DNA from 2 places in the Methylopila henanensis genome. Region 2 is predicted to be linked to the other one. Evidence: predicted binding sites of a transcription regulator. Region 2 holds the regulator's gene; the other holds the start of a gene.
The links. Region 2 encodes LexA, which represses DNA repair genes until DNA is damaged. Its sites were predicted from a motif close to TGTTCNNNNTGTGTTCNG; they were not measured.

Region 1: the regulator LexA is predicted to act here: its motif matches at 1,474-1,491, upstream of dnaE (DNA polymerase III subunit alpha).

What each region holds. Positions count from the first base shown of each region.
Region 1 covers NZ_JBHUER010000010.1:2,724-11,067, forward strand. Annotated here, with positions in the region: gene dnaE (DNA polymerase III subunit alpha) at 1-1,250, opposite strand, end outside; gene ACFSCV_RS13140 (ABC transporter ATP-binding protein) at 1,548-2,270, opposite strand; gene ACFSCV_RS13145 (lipoprotein-releasing ABC transporter permease subunit) at 2,267-3,547, opposite strand; gene proS (proline--tRNA ligase) at 3,556-4,878, opposite strand; gene hflX (GTPase HflX) at 5,715-7,100, opposite strand; gene hfq (RNA chaperone Hfq) at 7,141-7,407, opposite strand; gene ACFSCV_RS13165 (GGDEF domain-containing protein) at 7,722-8,344, shown strand, end outside.
Region 2 covers NZ_JBHUER010000001.1:283,877-292,220, reverse strand. Annotated here, with positions in the region: gene ACFSCV_RS01420 (class I SAM-dependent methyltransferase) at 1-58, opposite strand, end outside; gene ACFSCV_RS01415 (hypothetical protein) at 330-494, shown strand; gene ACFSCV_RS01410 (hypothetical protein) at 491-727, shown strand; gene msrA (peptide-methionine (S)-S-oxide reductase MsrA) at 953-1,477, shown strand; gene lexA (transcriptional repressor LexA) at 1,610-2,323, shown strand; gene ACFSCV_RS01395 (ComEC/Rec2 family competence protein) at 2,317-4,647, opposite strand; gene gltX (glutamate--tRNA ligase) at 4,757-6,184, shown strand; gene gltA (citrate synthase) at 6,368-7,660, shown strand; gene lpxB (lipid-A-disaccharide synthase) at 7,730-8,344, opposite strand, start outside.

The DNA.
Region 1 (8,344 bases), on a different contig from region 2:
ATGTCGAAGTCCGGCATCGAGACGCGCTCGGGGTTCAGGAAGCGCTCGAACAGCAGGCCGAACCGCAACGGGTCGAGGTCGGTGATGGTGAGCGAATAGGCCACCAGCGAGCCGGCGCCCGAGCCGCGGCCGGGACCGACCGGAATGCCCTGATCCTTCGCCCACTTGATGAAGTCCGACACGATCAGGAAGTAGCCCGGAAACTTCATCCGCTCGATGACGCCGAGCTCGAAGGCGAGACGCTTCTCGTAGTCCTCGACCGCCAGGCCGGGAGCCGGCCCATGGGCGGCGAGGCGGGCGGCGAGGCCCGTCTCCGCCTGCCGGCGGAGTTCGAACGCCTCGTCGGCCGCCTCCCCGTCCCCGACTGTGAACCGCGGCAGAATCGGCTTCATCGTGCGCGGGCGGTGCGAACAGCGCCGCGCGATCTCGACCGTGTTCGCCGTCGCCTCCGGCAGGTCCGCGAACAGGGCCACCATCTCGGCGCGGCTCTTGAGGCCGTGCTCGGGCGTCAGTTGCCGGCGCTGCTCCTCCGCCAGGAAGCGGCCTTCGGCGAGGCAGATCAGGGCGTCATGGGCCTCGTGATCGCTTCGTTCCGCGAAACGGGCGCCGTTCGTCGCCACGAGCGGCAGGCCGCGGGCGTAGGCGAGATTGACGAGCGCGCTTTCGACCGCCCGCTCGCTCGCGAGCCCGTGGCGCTGCAGCTCGACATAGAGCGCATCGCCGTAGAGCCCCGCCAGCCGGTCGAGACGCGCCGCCGCGATGTCCTCGACGCCGTCCGACAAGGCCCGGTCGACGGGTCCTTCCGGACCTCCGGTCAGCGCGATCAGCCCGTCGCGATGCGCCTCGAGCATCGCAAGCGTGGCGTGCGGCCCCTCGTTGACGTCGCTTTCCAGAAAGGCGCGGCTGCCGAGGGCCATCAGATTGCGATAGCCCATCTCCGACCGCGCCAGCAGAATTATGAGCGGGCGGCGCGTGTCGCGACCGGGACGACCGGGTCGCTCCTCCCGGTCCGCGAACTCCACGTCGAGCGCCATGCCGACGATCGGCTGGACGCCCGCCCCCGCCAGCTTCTCGGAAAATTCGAGCGCCCCGAACAGGTTGTTGTCCGTGAGCGCGACGGCCGGCATCCGGTCGGCCTTGGCGACGGCGGCGAGCTTCGCGATCGTCAGCGCGCCTTCGAGCAGCGAGAACGACGAACGCACATGCAGATGGACGAAACCGGGTTCGTTCTTCAGTCCGCTCGCGCTCATCACCGCCTCCCGACTGCGGCCATCCTACTCCCGGCCGCCGCGGGCCGAGGCGCGGAGTTCACGTCGGTCCACAGACTTTCGCTCCGTCAGACCGCGCTGAGGACGTCCGCCCACACCAGCAGCGCTCCCATGAACAACGCCACGGAGCCGAGTTCGAGAGCCCCTCCGACGATCGCGCGGGTGGTGGTCCAGACCATGACGCAACTCCTGTTTGAACTTGTTATGTTCTTTTTTTGTTCCTTGTTGCGCCGATGTCAAACGGAAACGGTCTGGTGTCTGCAGCAGGGTTAACGAATGTCAGGCGTCGACGAGCACGCCGTCCCGGAGGGTGATCCTCCGGTCGAGCGTCGCCGCGAGCTCGAGATTGTGCGTCGCGACCACGGCGGCGAGCCCGGACGCGCGGGCGAGCGCGGTCATGGTCTCGAAGACATGCGCGGAGGTGCCCGGGTCGAGGTTGCCGGTGGGCTCGTCGGCGAACAGCAGCCGCGGAGCGTTCGCGACCGCGCGCGCGATCGCCACCCGCTGCTGCTCGCCGCCGGACAGCTCGGCCGGGCGGTGCGACAGGCGCGCGCCGAGGCCGAGATAGGCGAGCAGTTCGGAAGCGCGCCGCTTCGCCTCGGCGGCGGCGAGCCCCCGGATGAGCTGCGGCAGCACCACGTTCTCGAGCGCGGAGAATTCGGGCAGCAGGTGGTGGAACTGGTAGACGAAGCCGACCTGGTTGCGGCGGAGCGCGGTGCGGGCGGCGTCGTCGAGCGCCGCGGTCGGGCGGCCGTCGAGATAGACTTCGCCCTCGTCGGGACGCTCCAGCAACCCGGCGACGTGCAGCAGTGTCGACTTGCCGGTGCCGGACGGCGCGACCAGCGCCACCACTTCGCCGGCCTGAAGCGTCAGCGAGGCGCCGGAGAGCACTTCCAGCGCTTCGACGCCCTGCCGATAACGCCTGACGACGCGGTCGAGCTCCAGCAGCGGCGCTGGCGCTTCGGCGTAATCCTCGTTCTCGACGACGCCATACTCGGTCATTCGTAACGCAGCGCCTCGACAGGATCGAGCCGGGCCGCCCGCCAGGACGGATAGAGCGTAGCGATGACGGACAGCGCCATCGCCATGAGCACCACCGTCGCCGTCTCGCCGACGTTCGGGTCGGCCGGAAGCCTGCTCAGGAAATAGATCTCCGGGGAGAACAGCTCGGTGTTGGTGACATAGGCCATGAAGGCCCGGATCGCCTCGATGTTCCAGCACACGATCATGCCGAGCGCGAAGCCCGCGAGCGTGCCGACGACGCCGATGCTGGCGCCGGTGATCAGGAACACCCGCATCACCGCGCCCGACGTCGCGCCCATGGTGCGCAGGATCGCGATGTCGCGGCCCTTGTCCTTCACCAGCATGATCAGGCCGGAAACGATGTTCAGCGCCGCCACCAGCACGATCAGGGTGAGGATCAGGAACATGACGTTGCGCTCGACCTCGAGCGCCGAGAAGAAGGTCCTGTTGCGGTCGCGCCAGTCGAGCAGATAGACGGACCGTCCAGCCGCCTGTTGCAGCAGCGGTTTCGCGGCCGCCACCTGATCGGGATGGTCGAGATAGACCTCGATCGCGGAAGCGTCGTCCTCGCGGTTAAAGTAGGCCTGGGCTTCGGCGAAGGGCAGGAACACGAAGGCGGCGTCGTATTCCGACATGCCGATCTCGAAGATCGCGGCGACCCGGTAGCTCTTGATCTGCGGCGTGACGCCCATAGGCGTCACCGCGCCTTTCGGCGTGACGAGCTGGAGCGTGTCGCCGGCGCGCAGGCCGAGCTGGTCGGCGAGGCGTCGGCCGATCAGGACGCCCTCGCCGTCATCGAAGCCTTCGAGCGTCCCGTCCCGGATCGTGCGCGAGACGAGCTGGAGCTTGCCGAGATCCTGCGCCCGCAGGCCCCGAACCAACACGCCGCCCGACGCCGACGGCGAGGAGGCCAGCGCCTGCCCCTCCACCAGCGGGATGACGAACTTGACGTCCTTCACCTTTGAAAGGCGTTCGGCGACCTCGGCGAAGTCCGTCAGCGGCCCGTCGATCGGCTGCACCACCACATGGCCGTTGATCCCCAGGATCTTGGTCAGCAGCTCCGTCCGGAACCCGTTCATCACCGCCATGACGATGATCAGGGTCGCGACGCCGAGCGTGATGCCCAGGAAGGAGAAGCCGGCGATGACCGAGATGAAGCCTTCCTTGCGGCGCGCCCGGAGGTAGCGGCCGGCGATCATCCATTCGAACGGCGCGAACGGTCGCGTCGAGCCGGCCGGTTCCATGGACGTCGCCATTCCGGCGGTCAGCGGGAGAGCGCGGCGAGCGCCGATTCAGCGCTCAACTGCTCGGGCGCGGAGGAGCCGCGGCGCTTCAGCTCGACCATGCCGGAGGCGAGCCCCTTCGGCCCGACGACAAGCCGCCACGGCAAGCCGATCAGGTCCATGGTCGCGAACTTCGCGCCGGCGCGGTCGTCGGTGTCGTCGTACAGCACGTCGAGCCCCAGACCCTTGAGTTTCGCGTAGAGATCCTCGCACGCCGCGTCGCAGGCCGAATCGCCGGGCTTGAGGTTCACGAGCCCGACCCTGAACGGGGCGACCGCATCCGGCCAGATGATTCCGGCGTCGTCGTGGCCGGCTTCGATGATCGCCGCCGCGAGGCGCGACGGGCCGATGCCGTAGGACCCCATATGCACCGGGACGTCCTTGCCGTCCGGGCCGGTCACATAGGCCTTCATCGGCTCGGAGTACTTGGTTCCGAAGTAGAAGATGTGGCCGACCTCGATGCCGCGCGCGGCGAAGCGGCGATCCTCCGGCAGCGCCTCGAAGGCGGCGAGGTCGTGCTTCTCCTCGGTCGCGGCGTAGAGGCTGGTCCAACGGTCGACGATCGCCTGCAGGCCTTCGGCGTCGTCGAAATCGACGTCCGCGCCGGGGGTCTCGAAGTCGAGATAGTCGTTGTGGCCGAACACCTCGCTCTCGCCGGTCTTCGCCAGAATGATGAACTCGTGGCTGAGGTCTCCGCCGATCGGGCCGGTGTCGGCCTGCATCGGGATCGCCTTCAGGCCAAGCCGCGCGAAGGTCCGCAGGTAGGCGACGAACATCCGGTTGTACGAAGTCTTCGCCGACGCCTGGTCGATGTCGAAGGAGTAGGCGTCCTTCATCAGGAACTCGCGCGAGCGCATCACGCCGAATCGCGGCCGCCTCTCGTCACGGAATTTCCACTGGATGTGGTAGAGGTTCTTCGGCAGATCCTTGTGGGAGCGGACGTTCGCGCGGAAGATCTCGGTGATCATCTCCTCGTTGGTCGGACCGTACAGCATCTCCCGGTCGCGCCGGTCCTTGATGCGCAGCATCTCCTTGCCGTAGGCGTCGTAGCGCCCGCTCTCGCGCCAGAGGTCGGCGAGCTGGATCGTCGGCATCAGCAGCTCGATCGCTCCGGCGCGATCCTGCTCTTCCCGCACGATTTTCGTGATGTTGTTCAGGACCTTGAGGCCGAGCGGCAGCCACGCGTAGATGCCCGCCGCCTCCTGGCGGATCATGCCCGCCCGCAGCATCAGCCGGTGCGAGACGATCTCGGCCTCCTTCGGCGCGTCGCGCAGGATCGGCATGAAGTAACGGCTGGCACGCATTGGTCGGGAGGCTCCGGAGGACGGCGGCGCAAGGCCTGAAACGTGGCCGCGCGAGGCCGGAACGAAACCCGATGCCCCCCGAAAACACAAGCCCTGATGGGCGCTTCCGACAGGGGCTTCGCGCGCTGGGCAAGCCGGCGGCGACGAGCTGTGTGTCTCACGCACTTTTTTTCGGCGCCGCATGCTCAGGATGATGACAAGCGCGAGACGGCAGGCTAACGTGACCAAATAAAGAGGGCCTTCCGGTTCCGTTGCCAGACCGGAATAAACATCGGTCCAAGTCTTGGGAGGAAGTCCGTTTGGCGGTCCGCAAGGTCGGAACGCCATGAGGAAGCGCCGAAGTCCCGCACCGCTCGCGGCGCTTCGCAAAACGGACACGAACGAGGAACTCGAAAGAAGCAGAGCTCCAGCTCTGCTTTTTTTTGCGCTTTTTTTGGGCAGCGCGCGGCTTAGACGCCCCCTCGCCCATGGCCCTCCGGAACGGGCGAAGGCGGGTTAACCCGGCCCGTTCGGGTGAACGCCGGGTTCATTTCCGTGAAACGTTCACCCGCCGCCGCGCTCTTCACAGCGCAACGGGCGGCGGGCGCCCCACGGCTTTGGATGGTCCGGTCGAGCCGGATCATGACGACGCGTTTCCGGCGCGCAGGGGCAGGACGCAGGAGCACGGCCGTCCGGCTCCCGCGGAGGGCCGTTGGGCCTTGATCGCGAACGAAGCCTTCCCGACCGGAAAGGATCGCGCCTTCACGCGGGCGTCCAAGTCTTTGACAGGGCGCTTCACGACCAGATCGCGGCCCGCGGCGCAGAGCCTTACGGTTCGCGTCGTTCAGCGGCCGGCGTCAGGCGTCGAGCGCGCGCAGGCTGGCGAAGCGCCGGCGCAGGCCCTCGACGCGGCCGGGCTCGATCCGGACCACGACCTCGGTCGCGCCGTCGTCGGCGGGGCGGCGCTCCAGCACGTCGCAGTGCCGGAACAGCCAGTTGACGCCGGCGCCGTCCTCTGGCGCGACCCGCACCTCGACCGTCTCGCGCTTCGCCGACAGCCGCCGCTCGACGGCGGCGAGCAGGACGTCCTCGCCCTCGCCCGTGAGCGCGGAAACCGGCACGGGCCGCGCGTCCGGGTCGCGCCGGGCCGCGGTCGCGGCCAGGGTCTCGCGCGCCTCGGGGGCGAGCCGGTCGATCTTGTTCCAGACCTCGATCACGCGGGCGCTGTCGGCCGGATCGATCTCGAGCTCCTTCAGCACCGCGGCGACGTCCGCCCCCTGCGCCTCGGCGTCCTCGTGGCTGATGTCGCGCACATGCAGTATGACGTCCGCCTCGATCACCTCCTCCAGCGTGGCGCGGAAGGCGGCGACGAGCTGGGTCGGCAGTTCGGAGATGAAGCCGACCGTGTCGGACAGGATGGCGTGGGCGCCGTGCGGCAGCGTGATCGAGCGCAGCGTCGGGTCGAGCGTCGCGAACAGCATGTCGGCCGCGACCACCTCGGCGCGGGTCAGCCGGTTGAACAGGGTCGACTTTCCAGCGTTGGTGTAGCCGACCAGCGCAACCACCGGATAGGGCACGCGTTTCCGCCCCGCCCGATGCAGCCCGCGCGTGCGCTTCACCTGTTGCAGCTCGCGCTCGATCTTGAGAATCCGCTCGGTGATCATCCGGCGGTCGGCCTCGATCTGGGTCTCGCCGGGGCCGCCGAGGAAGCCGAAGCCGCCGCGCTGGCGCTCCAGATGGGTCCAGGAGCGGACGAGCCGGCTCTTCTGCCAGGTGAGATGGGCGTGCTCGACCTGGAGCGTGCCTTCCTTGGTGCGGGCGCGGCGGCCGAAGATCTCGAGGATCAGGCCGGTGCGGTCCAGCACCTTGGCGCCCAGCGCCTTCTCGAGGTTGCGCTGCTGCACCGGCGTCAGCGCCGTGTCCACGACGACGAGCTCGATCTCCTCGGCCTTCACGAGGCCCGCGAACTCCTCGACCTTGCCCTTGCCGATGAAGGTGGAGGGCCGCACCGCCTGAAGCTGGACGAGCTTCCGCTCGCGCACGTCGAGGTCGATGGCGAGCGCGAGGCCGACCGCTTCTTCCAGCCGCGCCTCGGGCGCGCGCACGGCCTCGTCCGCGGAACGGCGGCCGAGCACGGGCGTGATGACCATCGCCCGCGTCAGGTCGGCGCGCCGGGTCACGAAGCCCCGCTCGCGCTCCTGCGCGGGGCCGTCATGCGAATCGTCGAAGTCTTCCGTCGCCATGCGTCTCGCTTTCCGGCCGGACCGCCCGGCCGGGGCGGCGTCAGCGTCCGCCGCGAACCGGCGGCTCGGCGTCGTCCTCGGGCTCGAACAACTGGATCGGGTGGCCCGGCATCACGGTGGATATGGCGTGCTTGTAGACGAGCTGCGAGTGGCCGTCCCGCCGAAGCAGCACGCAGAAGTTGTCGAACCACGTCACGACGCCCTGAAGCTTGACGCCGTTGACGAGGAAGATCGTCAGCGGGACCTTGTTCTTGCGGACGTTGTTGAGAAACGTGTCCTGAAGATTCTGAGCGCGCTCGGCCGCCATGTTGTTCTTCTTCCTTGTAAAGGCTCAACCGACAGCAAAGGCCAGGGCTTTCCGCCGGCTGTCCCATTCTGGAGCGACCCGCGTTCTCTTTTTCTGAGCCGCCCCGATGCTGCGTCCGCGGGCGCTGGACGCCCACGTCTCCTTATTAAGGGCGCCCCGCCGCCGTTTCGCAAGAGCGTGATCGTCGCAACGGGCCGCTCCCCTCGCCGGCCGGCGCATCCGGCCGCCGCCGCGCGCTGCCCCCCGGAGCGACGTTCTTTCGTCGTCAGCGTCGAGAACGTCCGCAAGGACAGCGACGCGATCGATTTATCAGATTGACGCCATCGGCCGGTTCGTCTGATCTGCGAGATGGTCACCAGATGAATATCGGCACGCCCATGGACAAAGAGCGCCGCATTATCGATGCGGAGCCGGGCCGGACGCGCACATTCCGTTTCGGTCCGCCGTTGATCCTGGGACTTGCGATTTTTTTCGCGTGTCTCTTCGGCGTCTACACGCGACCTGTCGGCTTTCTGGCCAATTTTTGGCCCGCGAACGCCATCATGCTCGGACTTCTGATCCGCATGCCGCGCTCGGCGACCGCCGCGGGATGGGTCGCATCCGCCGCGGCCTACATGGCCGTAGACCTCCTTACCGGGTCGTCGCTCGTCAAGGGGTCGATCCTAAACGGCGCGAATCTCGTCGGCGTCGCGGCGGGGTATTTCGTCTTCCTGCAGCTTCCGGCCGGCGCGGCGCGCCTTCAGGACCCCGCTTCAATGCTGCAACTGGTTCTCGCGGCCGCGGCGGGAGGGCTGGCGGCCGGGATCGTCGGGGGCGCAGCCAATCCGATCCTCTTCGGCGGGGGCGTGGCCAGCGGCTTCATGTTCTGGTTCGCCACCGAGTTCGTGAACTACCTCACCGTCCTGCCCGTCATTCTGGCTTTCCCGTCCCTGGGCGG
Region 2 (8,344 bases):
GAGCGGTCAGCCATTCCCTGATGAAGGTGAGGCCGTCGAAGGTCGTCGTGACGTTCATGGACTGGTTCCTGTCGGTCGCGGAGCGGACGGGGGAGCCGCTTCAGCCGCTTGGGAGACAGAACCGTGAGGCGCCGAAAGGTTGCTTTGGATTGCGTGTTGTTAAGAGATGTTTCCGGCTGGAAGCGAGGACCCTGACGTCCTCCGAATATTTCTTAACATCTCTCAATCCAACGCAACCGCGCCGCGGCGCATGGTTTCGGTCAGACGGCGAACGACGCGGCGGCTCGAGGGCCACCGGGACGTCGCCGAAACGAAACCGGGAGCGCCGCATGAGCCTTTCGAAAGCAATCGTCGCCCGGCTGGTCCGGACCGGCTGCCTCGGAGCGTCGCTGATGCTCACCTCGGAGGCGATGGGAGCCGTCGTGGTTTCAGGCGAGACAGTCGTGGCCGAGGCCTGCGCGGCCGCCGGGCCGGCCTGCGGAGGCGAGTCATGATCCGCTGGCCGACGTGGAGAGGCCTGCGCTGGCTGGCGCTTCTGCTGCTCCCCTTGCCCGCAATGATCGGCTACGCCGAGAGCCGCGACCCGATCGCCACGATGACCAAGATCTCCAACAGCGCCGCCAAGGGCGACCGCCTTCCCATGGCCGCCGAAGCGGATGGCGCGCAGACGTTCTGCGCGCCTGACCCTCGGGGCCGCGCCGGGAGCGTCTGCGCCGGCCGGAGATAGACGAGATCGGATCAGGGAGCCCCATTCACTGATCTGATTGGCGGTCGGCGGCATGTCCCCACCGACGACCGCTAAGGCCACCGAAGGCGACCAGGAGCACGGGCGCCTTCGGTGGCCGCACGCCTTGCGGCGCGGTCGCGCTCACGCGGCCCCGCTTTCCCGCTTTTGAAAATCCGGCGCCGCATCCCGATATCAGGGCCACGATCGAACCCTGAGGAGACGGCGATGACCACTGCGACCGAGCGTGCGGTTCTGGCGGGCGGATGCTTCTGGGGCATGCAGGACCTGATCCGCAGGCAGCCGGGCGTGGTTTCGACCCGCGTCGGCTACACGGGCGGCGACGTCCCCAACGCCACCTACCGCAATCATGGAACCCACGCCGAGGCGATCGAGATCGTCTACGACCCGGCCGTGACGAGCTTCCGGCGCATGCTGGAGTTCTTCTTCCAGATCCACGACCCGACCACCCTGAACCGGCAGGGCAACGACGTCGGCCTGAGCTATCGCTCCGCGATCTTCGTCCTGGACGACGACCAGAAGCGGATCGCCGAGGAGACCATCGCCGACGTGAACGCCTCGGGGCTGTGGCCGGGCAAGGTGGCGACCGAGATCGCGCCGGCCGGCCCGTTCTGGGAAGCGGAGCCCGAGCATCAGGACTATCTCGAGCGCTATCCCAACGGCTACACCTGCCACTTCATCCGGCCGAACTGGCGGCTGCCCGCGCGCGAGGAGGTCCGCCGCGCCGGCTGAGCGGCCGCATCCGCGCGGGACGCGGCGGCGCGGAAGCGCCGTCGCCGTAAACGCGACGTTAACCCTTGCGGAACACATCTAGAACAGGTAGATATCTGTTCATGATTTGTTTTTGACGTCGCGGAGCCGGACATGTTGACCCGCAAGCAGTACGAGTTGCTGCGCTTCATCCATGAGCGGCTGAAGGAGACCGGCGTTCCCCCCTCGTTCGACGAGATGAAGGACGCGCTGGACCTCAAGTCCAAGTCCGGCATCCACCGCCTGATCATGGCGCTGGAGGAGCGCGGCTTCATCCGCCGTCTGCCGAACCGCGCGCGCGCCCTCGAGGTGCTGAAGCTTCCCGAGGCCGCGGCGCCGCCGGTGTCGCGCCCCGCCGGCCGCTTCACCCCCAGCGTCATCGAGGGCAATCTCGGCAAGGTCCGCCCGGCCCGTCCTCCGGCAGCGGAGGAAGACGAGGACGAGCGCATGGTGGCGATCCCGGTCATGGGCCGGATCGCCGCGGGCGTGCCGATCGAGGCCATCCAGGCGAAGAGCCACACCATCGCGGTGTCGCCCGACATGCTTTCGGCCGGCGAGCATTTCGCCCTCGAAGTGCGCGGCGATTCGATGATCGAGGCCGGCATTCTCGACGGCGACCTCGTGCTCATCCGCAAGCAGACCGTGGCCGACACCGGCGACATCGTGGTGGCGCTGGTGGACGACGAGGAGGCGACGCTGAAACGACTGCGCAAGCGCGGCGCTTCGATCGCTCTGGAAGCGGCGAACCCGGCCTACGAGACGCGCATCTTCGGTCCCGACCGGGTCGCGATCCAGGGCCGGCTTGTTGGGCTGATCCGCCGCTACTGATCGTCTGCGGCCCCCTGCTCGTCGGGCTCCTCCGGGACTTCGGTGGGATCGACGGCGTCTGACTCAGCGGAGGTCGGCGCGCGGCGCGGCGCGAACTGCAGTCGGAGAGCGACGTCGGGAGGGGGCTCGAAGCCGGCCGGCGACCACGGCCTGTCGCCTCCGGGCGTTCGTGCGGCTGTTCCTAGGAAGCGAGGGCCGTCGCGCTTGAGTTCGAGCGCGCCGGTCGCGGCGAGCGCGCGGCGGTCGACGACCGCGGCGCGGTCGAAGCAGGCGGGCGGCGCCTCGAGTCGCGTCACAACCAGCGTGGCGCGCCGGCAGTCCTCCTCGAATGCGCGCGGGTCCCAGACCAGCGCGGCGACGCCTCCGTCCGCAAGCGGCGCGACGCAGCCATAGGCGTCGCAGCGGCCTGCTCCTGCGGTCCGGCGGGCGCCTGAGGGCGGGCTTGGCGGCCCTTCGCCGTCGGCCGCGAGCCAGACCTTGGCGGCGAATCCGCTGCGCCCGGCGCCGACGAGCGCGAGCTTTCCGTCCGGCCCGCGCACCGCCATGGAGCGCCCGGCCGGATCGATCACCACGTCGGGCCGCGTCGGCCAGGCCGCGAGCGCGAACGCGGCGAGAATAGGCGCGACGGCGAGAAAGCGCAGCGGCGTCCGCCACAGGCAGAGCCAGCAGATCCCGAGCGCGAACAGGAGAAGCGAGGCCTCGCCGAAGGCGCCGGTCGCGCGCTCCGCGCCGGGCCAGGACGCGACGGCGCGGGCGATCGCGAGCACGCCGTCGAGGCCGAGGCCCATCAGCCGCCACCACGGCCCGTCGAGGCCGAGCGGCGCGAACAGCAGCCCGCCGACGACGCTCGGCATCACGATCAGGCTGATCAGCGGCGTCGCGAGCGCGTTGCCGGCGAGCGCATAGGGCGTCACGCGGTGGAAGTGGTAGGCGGCGAAGGGCGCTGTCGCGAGCCCCGCGACGAGGGTGGTGACAAGCGCGACCGCCGCCGCCGTCCCGAGCCAGCGGATCGCCGCGCCGAGCCGCGTCGTGGATTCGGGACGTTCGCGGCGGCGCGGCCAGGCCTCGAAGGTCGCGATCAGCGCGGCGACCGCGGCGAACGACATCTGGAAGCTCGGCCCGAGCAGCGCGTCGGGCGTCAGCGCCGTCACCGCGAGCGCCGCGAGCGCGAGGTTCCGCGGCGTCAGCGCCGGCCGGCCGATCAGGATGGCCGCGAACACGACGGCCGCCATGAGGAAAGCGCGCTGGGTCGCGACCTCCGCGCCGGAGAGCGCGAGATAGAACGCGGCCCCGCCGAGCGCCGCGACGGCTGCGATCTGCTTCACCGGCCAGCCGAGCGCGACGGTCTGCGACAGCGCGAGCGCCGCGCGCAGCAGCCAGAACAGCACGCCCGCGACCAGAGCCATGTGAAGGCCCGAGATCGAGAGGATATGGCTGAGGCCGGCGGCGCGTAGATCGTCGTCGACGTCCTGCTGGATGGGGCCGCGCACGCCCGTCACCAGCGCCGCCGCGACAGCGGCCTCGGGACCGCCCCCGATGGCCTGGACCACCCGTTCGGTCAGGCGGGCGCGCAGGCGCTCGACCGCGGCGGAGACCCGCTCCAGCGCCGTCTCCTCCACCGCCGGAGCGAGGCGCCGGACGTCCTTCGGCTGTGCGCCGGTCGCGCCCACGCCCTGGAAGAACGCGACGCGCGCGAAGTCGTAGCCTCCGGGCCGCACCGGGCCCTGCGGGGCGCGCCAGAACGCGGTCAGCGACACGCGGTCGCCGGCGTCGAGCGAAGGTTCCCGCCCGATCGTCACGCGCACCCGTCGTGGCGTCCCGGAGGCCTTGAGGTCGCCGAGCCGCTCGACCGCGACGGTCACGCGCCGCATGCCGCGGTCGCGGGGCTCGATCAGGACGACGCGGCCGACGACTTCGGCGCGCTGGGCGCGGGCGAGCTGCGGCGCCTCCGCCCGCACGGCTGCGATCTTCGCGGCGAGAAAACCGAGCGCGCCCGCCGCCAGCCCGAGCGTGACGCCGAGCGCGATGAAACGCCGCCGCGCCGCGATCACGCCCATGACGGCCGCTCCTGCGAGCAGGCTCGCGGCCCAAAGCTGCGGCTCTTCCGCCGCGGCGAAATAGACGATCACGCCGACGCCGAAGGCGACCGGAAACCAGAGCGCCGGCCGCCCGAGCTCGATCTCTTCGGCGAAATGGGCCGCGAACCAGCCACGGGCGGCCCGGAGGAGGCCAAGCGTGCCGCTGTCGCCGACGGAGCGCGCGCCCGGCAGCGCGATCGCCCGCGCGCCCCGCTTCCGCCCGTCGTAGCCCGGCTGCCCGCCCATGGCCGCGCTGTTTCCCCTGCTTGCGGCCCATGCTACACGGGCGCGCCTTCGCGCGAAGCGGCTTTGTCGCAAGCAGGCTTTTCACCCCTGAGCAGTTTTGAGACCGCCCGTGACCGAGACCGTCGTCACCCGTTTCGCGCCCTCGCCCACCGGCTTCCTGCACATCGGCGGCGCCCGCACCGCGCTGTTCAACTGGCTGTTCGCGAAATCGCTCGGCGGCAAAATGCTGCTGCGCATCGAGGACACGGACCGGGCGCGCTCCACCGAGGAAGCGATCGCGGCAATCCTCGACGGCCTGACCTGGCTCGGCCTCGACTGGGACGGCGAGCCGATCTTCCAGTTCGCCCGCGCCGCCCGTCACCGCGAGGCCGTGGAGCAGATGCTGGCGGCGGGCCGCGCCTACCGCTGCTACGCCACGGCGCAGGAGCTCGAGGAGATGCGCAGCCTCGCCCAGGCGGAAGGCCGCCCGCCCCGCTATGACGGGCGCTGGCGCGACCGGCCGGAGAGCGACGCGCCCGCGGGCCGTCCCTCCGCCATCCGCCTCAGGGCGCCGACCGAAGGCGAGACCGTGGTGGACGATCTGGTGCAGGGCCGCGTCGTCATCCCCAACAAGGACCTCGACGACCTCGTGCTGCTGCGCTCGGACGGAACGCCGACCTACATGCTCGCGGTCGTCGTCGACGACCACGACATGGGCGTCACCCATGTGATCCGGGGCGTCGACCACCTCACCAACGCCGCCCGGCAGACCCAGATTTACGAGGCGCTCGGCTGGGCCGTGCCGAAGATGGCGCACATCCCGCTGATTCATGGCCCCGACGGCGCGAAGCTGTCGAAGCGCCATGGCGCGCTCGGCGCCGAAGCCTACCGCGAACTCGGCTTCCTGCCCTCGGCGCTGCGGAACTACCTCGCCCGGCTCGGCTGGAGCCACGGCGACGACGAGATCTTCTCGACGGAGCAGGCGATCGAGTGGTTCGACATCAGGGACGTCGGGCGGTCGGCCGCGAGGTTCGACATGGCGAAGCTGTCGAACCTCAACGGGCATTACATGCGTTCGACGCCGGACGACGAGCTGCTGGCGACCCTGAAGGCCTCGCTGCCCTATCTGCCGGGCGGCCCGGAAGCGGCGCGGCGGCTGGACGAGACCGGGCGCTGGCCGGCGCTCGCGACCGCCCTCCCCGGTCTGAAGGAGCGCGCGAAGACCCTTGTCGAGCTTATCGACGGCGCCCGGTTCCTGATCGACTCGCGCCCGCTGGCGCTGGAGCCCGCCGCCGAGGCGCTGCTGACCGACGACGCCCGCGCGCTGCTGGCGAAACTCGCCGACCGGCTCGAGGAAATCACGGACTGGAGCGCCTCCGCGGCGGAGGACGCCGTGCGCGCTCTGGCGGAGGAGGCCGGCGTCAAGCTCGGCGCTCTGGCGCAGCCGCTCAGGGCGGCTTTGACCGGCCGCAAGACCTCGCCCGGCATCTTCGACGTGCTGGTCGCGCTCGGCCGCGAGGAGAGCCTCGGACGCATCCGGGATCAGGCGCTATCGTGATCAAACATTGAGGATCGGCCTGCCCGCTTGCGCGCCACGCCCTATTTGCGCCGCAACAAAACTTGGGCTACGCCAATCGAAGTCCTCCTAAAGTCGTCCCTGCCCACGGCGCTTCCCTCCCGGGGCCGGACGTCGCCCGCCCGAGGACTTCCATCGGCATCCCAACGACGAAGGGCATGGCGCATGAGCGACGCGAACGGAACGCTGAAGGTTGGGTCCGCCGAGCTGGATCTCCCCGTACGACACGGAACGGTCGGCCCGGACGTCCTCGACATCCAGACGCTTTACAAGCACACGGGGCTGTTCACCTACGATCCCGGCTTCACTTCGACCGCGAGTTGCGAGTCGAAGATCACCTTCATCGACGGCGACGAGGGCGTGCTGCTGTACCGCGGCTACCCCATCGACGAGCTGGCCGAGAACGGCGACTTCCTCGAGACCTGCTACCTGCTGCTGCACGGCGAACTGCCGACCTCGGCCCAGAAGGCCGAGTTCGACCGGCTGGTGACGCGCCACACCATGGTCCACGAGCAGATGTCGCGGTTCTACTCCGGCTTCCGCCGCGACGCGCACCCGATGGCGGTGCTCTGCGGCGTGGTCGGCGCGCTGTCGGCGTTCTATCACGACTCGACCGACATCACCGATCCGGACCAGCGCGAGATCGCGGCCATCCGCATGGTCGCCAAAATCCCGACGCTTGCCGCCATGGCCTACAAGTATTCGATCGGCCAGCCGTTCGTGTACCCGCAGAACGCGCTCGATTTCTCGGCGAACTTCCTGAACATGTGCTTCGCGGTGCCGTGCGAAGAGTACAAGGTGAACCCGGTCCTGGCGCGCGCCATGGACCGCATCTTCGTGCTGCACGCCGACCACGAGCAGAACGCCTCGACCTCGACGGTGCGCCTCGCCGGCTCCTCGGGCGCCAATCCCTTCGCCTGTATCGCCGCCGGCATCGCCTGCCTGTGGGGGCCGGCGCATGGCGGCGCGAACGAGGCGGCCCTGAAGATGCTGTCGGAGATCGGCACGCCCGACAACGTCGAGAAATACGTCAAGAAGGCCAAGGACAAGAACGACCCGTTCCGCCTGATGGGCTTCGGGCATCGCGTCTACAAGAACTACGATCCGCGCGCCAAGATCATGCAGAAGACCTGCCACGAGGTGCTCGGTGAGCTCGGCATCAAGGACGATCCGCTGCTCGAGGTCGCGATCCAGCTCGAGCAGATCGCGCTCAAGGACGACTACTTCGTCGAGAAGAAGCTCTATCCGAACATCGATTTCTATTCGGGCATCACGCTGAAGGCGATGGGCTTCCCGACGGACATGTTCACCGTGCTGTTCGCGGTGGCGCGCACCATCGGCTGGATCGCCCAGTGGAAGGAGATGGTCGAGGATCCGAGCCAGAAGATCGGTCGCCCGCGCCAGCTCTACACCGGCGCCGCGTTGCGCGATTACGTCCCGATCGACCAGCGCCGCTGATCGGTGGGCCGCGCGCCCTCACGTATGTGAAGTCCAAACGCCCGCGGGTCCCGCGGGCGTTTTTTTCATTCAGGGTCCACGTCGCTTGGCGGCCCAGGCGACCAGAGTGGCCTCCGCGGCCCGTTCGGACGGCGCGACGCCGCCTGGCAGCCTCATGGCTTCGTCGAGCCTGCCGAGCGCGTCGCGTTGGGCGCGCCGCTCCGGCCCGTCGCGCAGAAGCGGCGCAAGGGCGGATGCCAGCTTCTCTGGCGTGGCGTCACGATGGACAAGCTCCGGTATCGCCCGCTCGCCGAGGATCAGGTTCGGCAGCAGGATGAAGGGCGCCTCGATGCGGATGAACGGTTTCAGCAGCGGCGCGAACCATTCGAGCTTGTAGGCCGCTGCCATAGGTACGCCGGAAAGCGCCAGTTCGAGCGTCACGGTGCCAGACGCCGCGAGCGCCGCCTGCGCCTGCCGGAAGGCCGCGAGCTTCTCCGCCTCGCCCGTCACGATGGTCGGCCTCAGCGGCCAGCTTTCCGACATGCGGACGATCTCCGGCGCAAGGCCGGGCGTGGTCGGTATGGTGACGGCGGCTGTTTTCGCGTCGACGCCAAGACGACTCAGGGTCTCGCCGAACAGCGGCATGTGCCGATGCGCGACGCCTGCCCGGCTGCCGGGCAACACGACGAGGCGCGCCACTCCCTC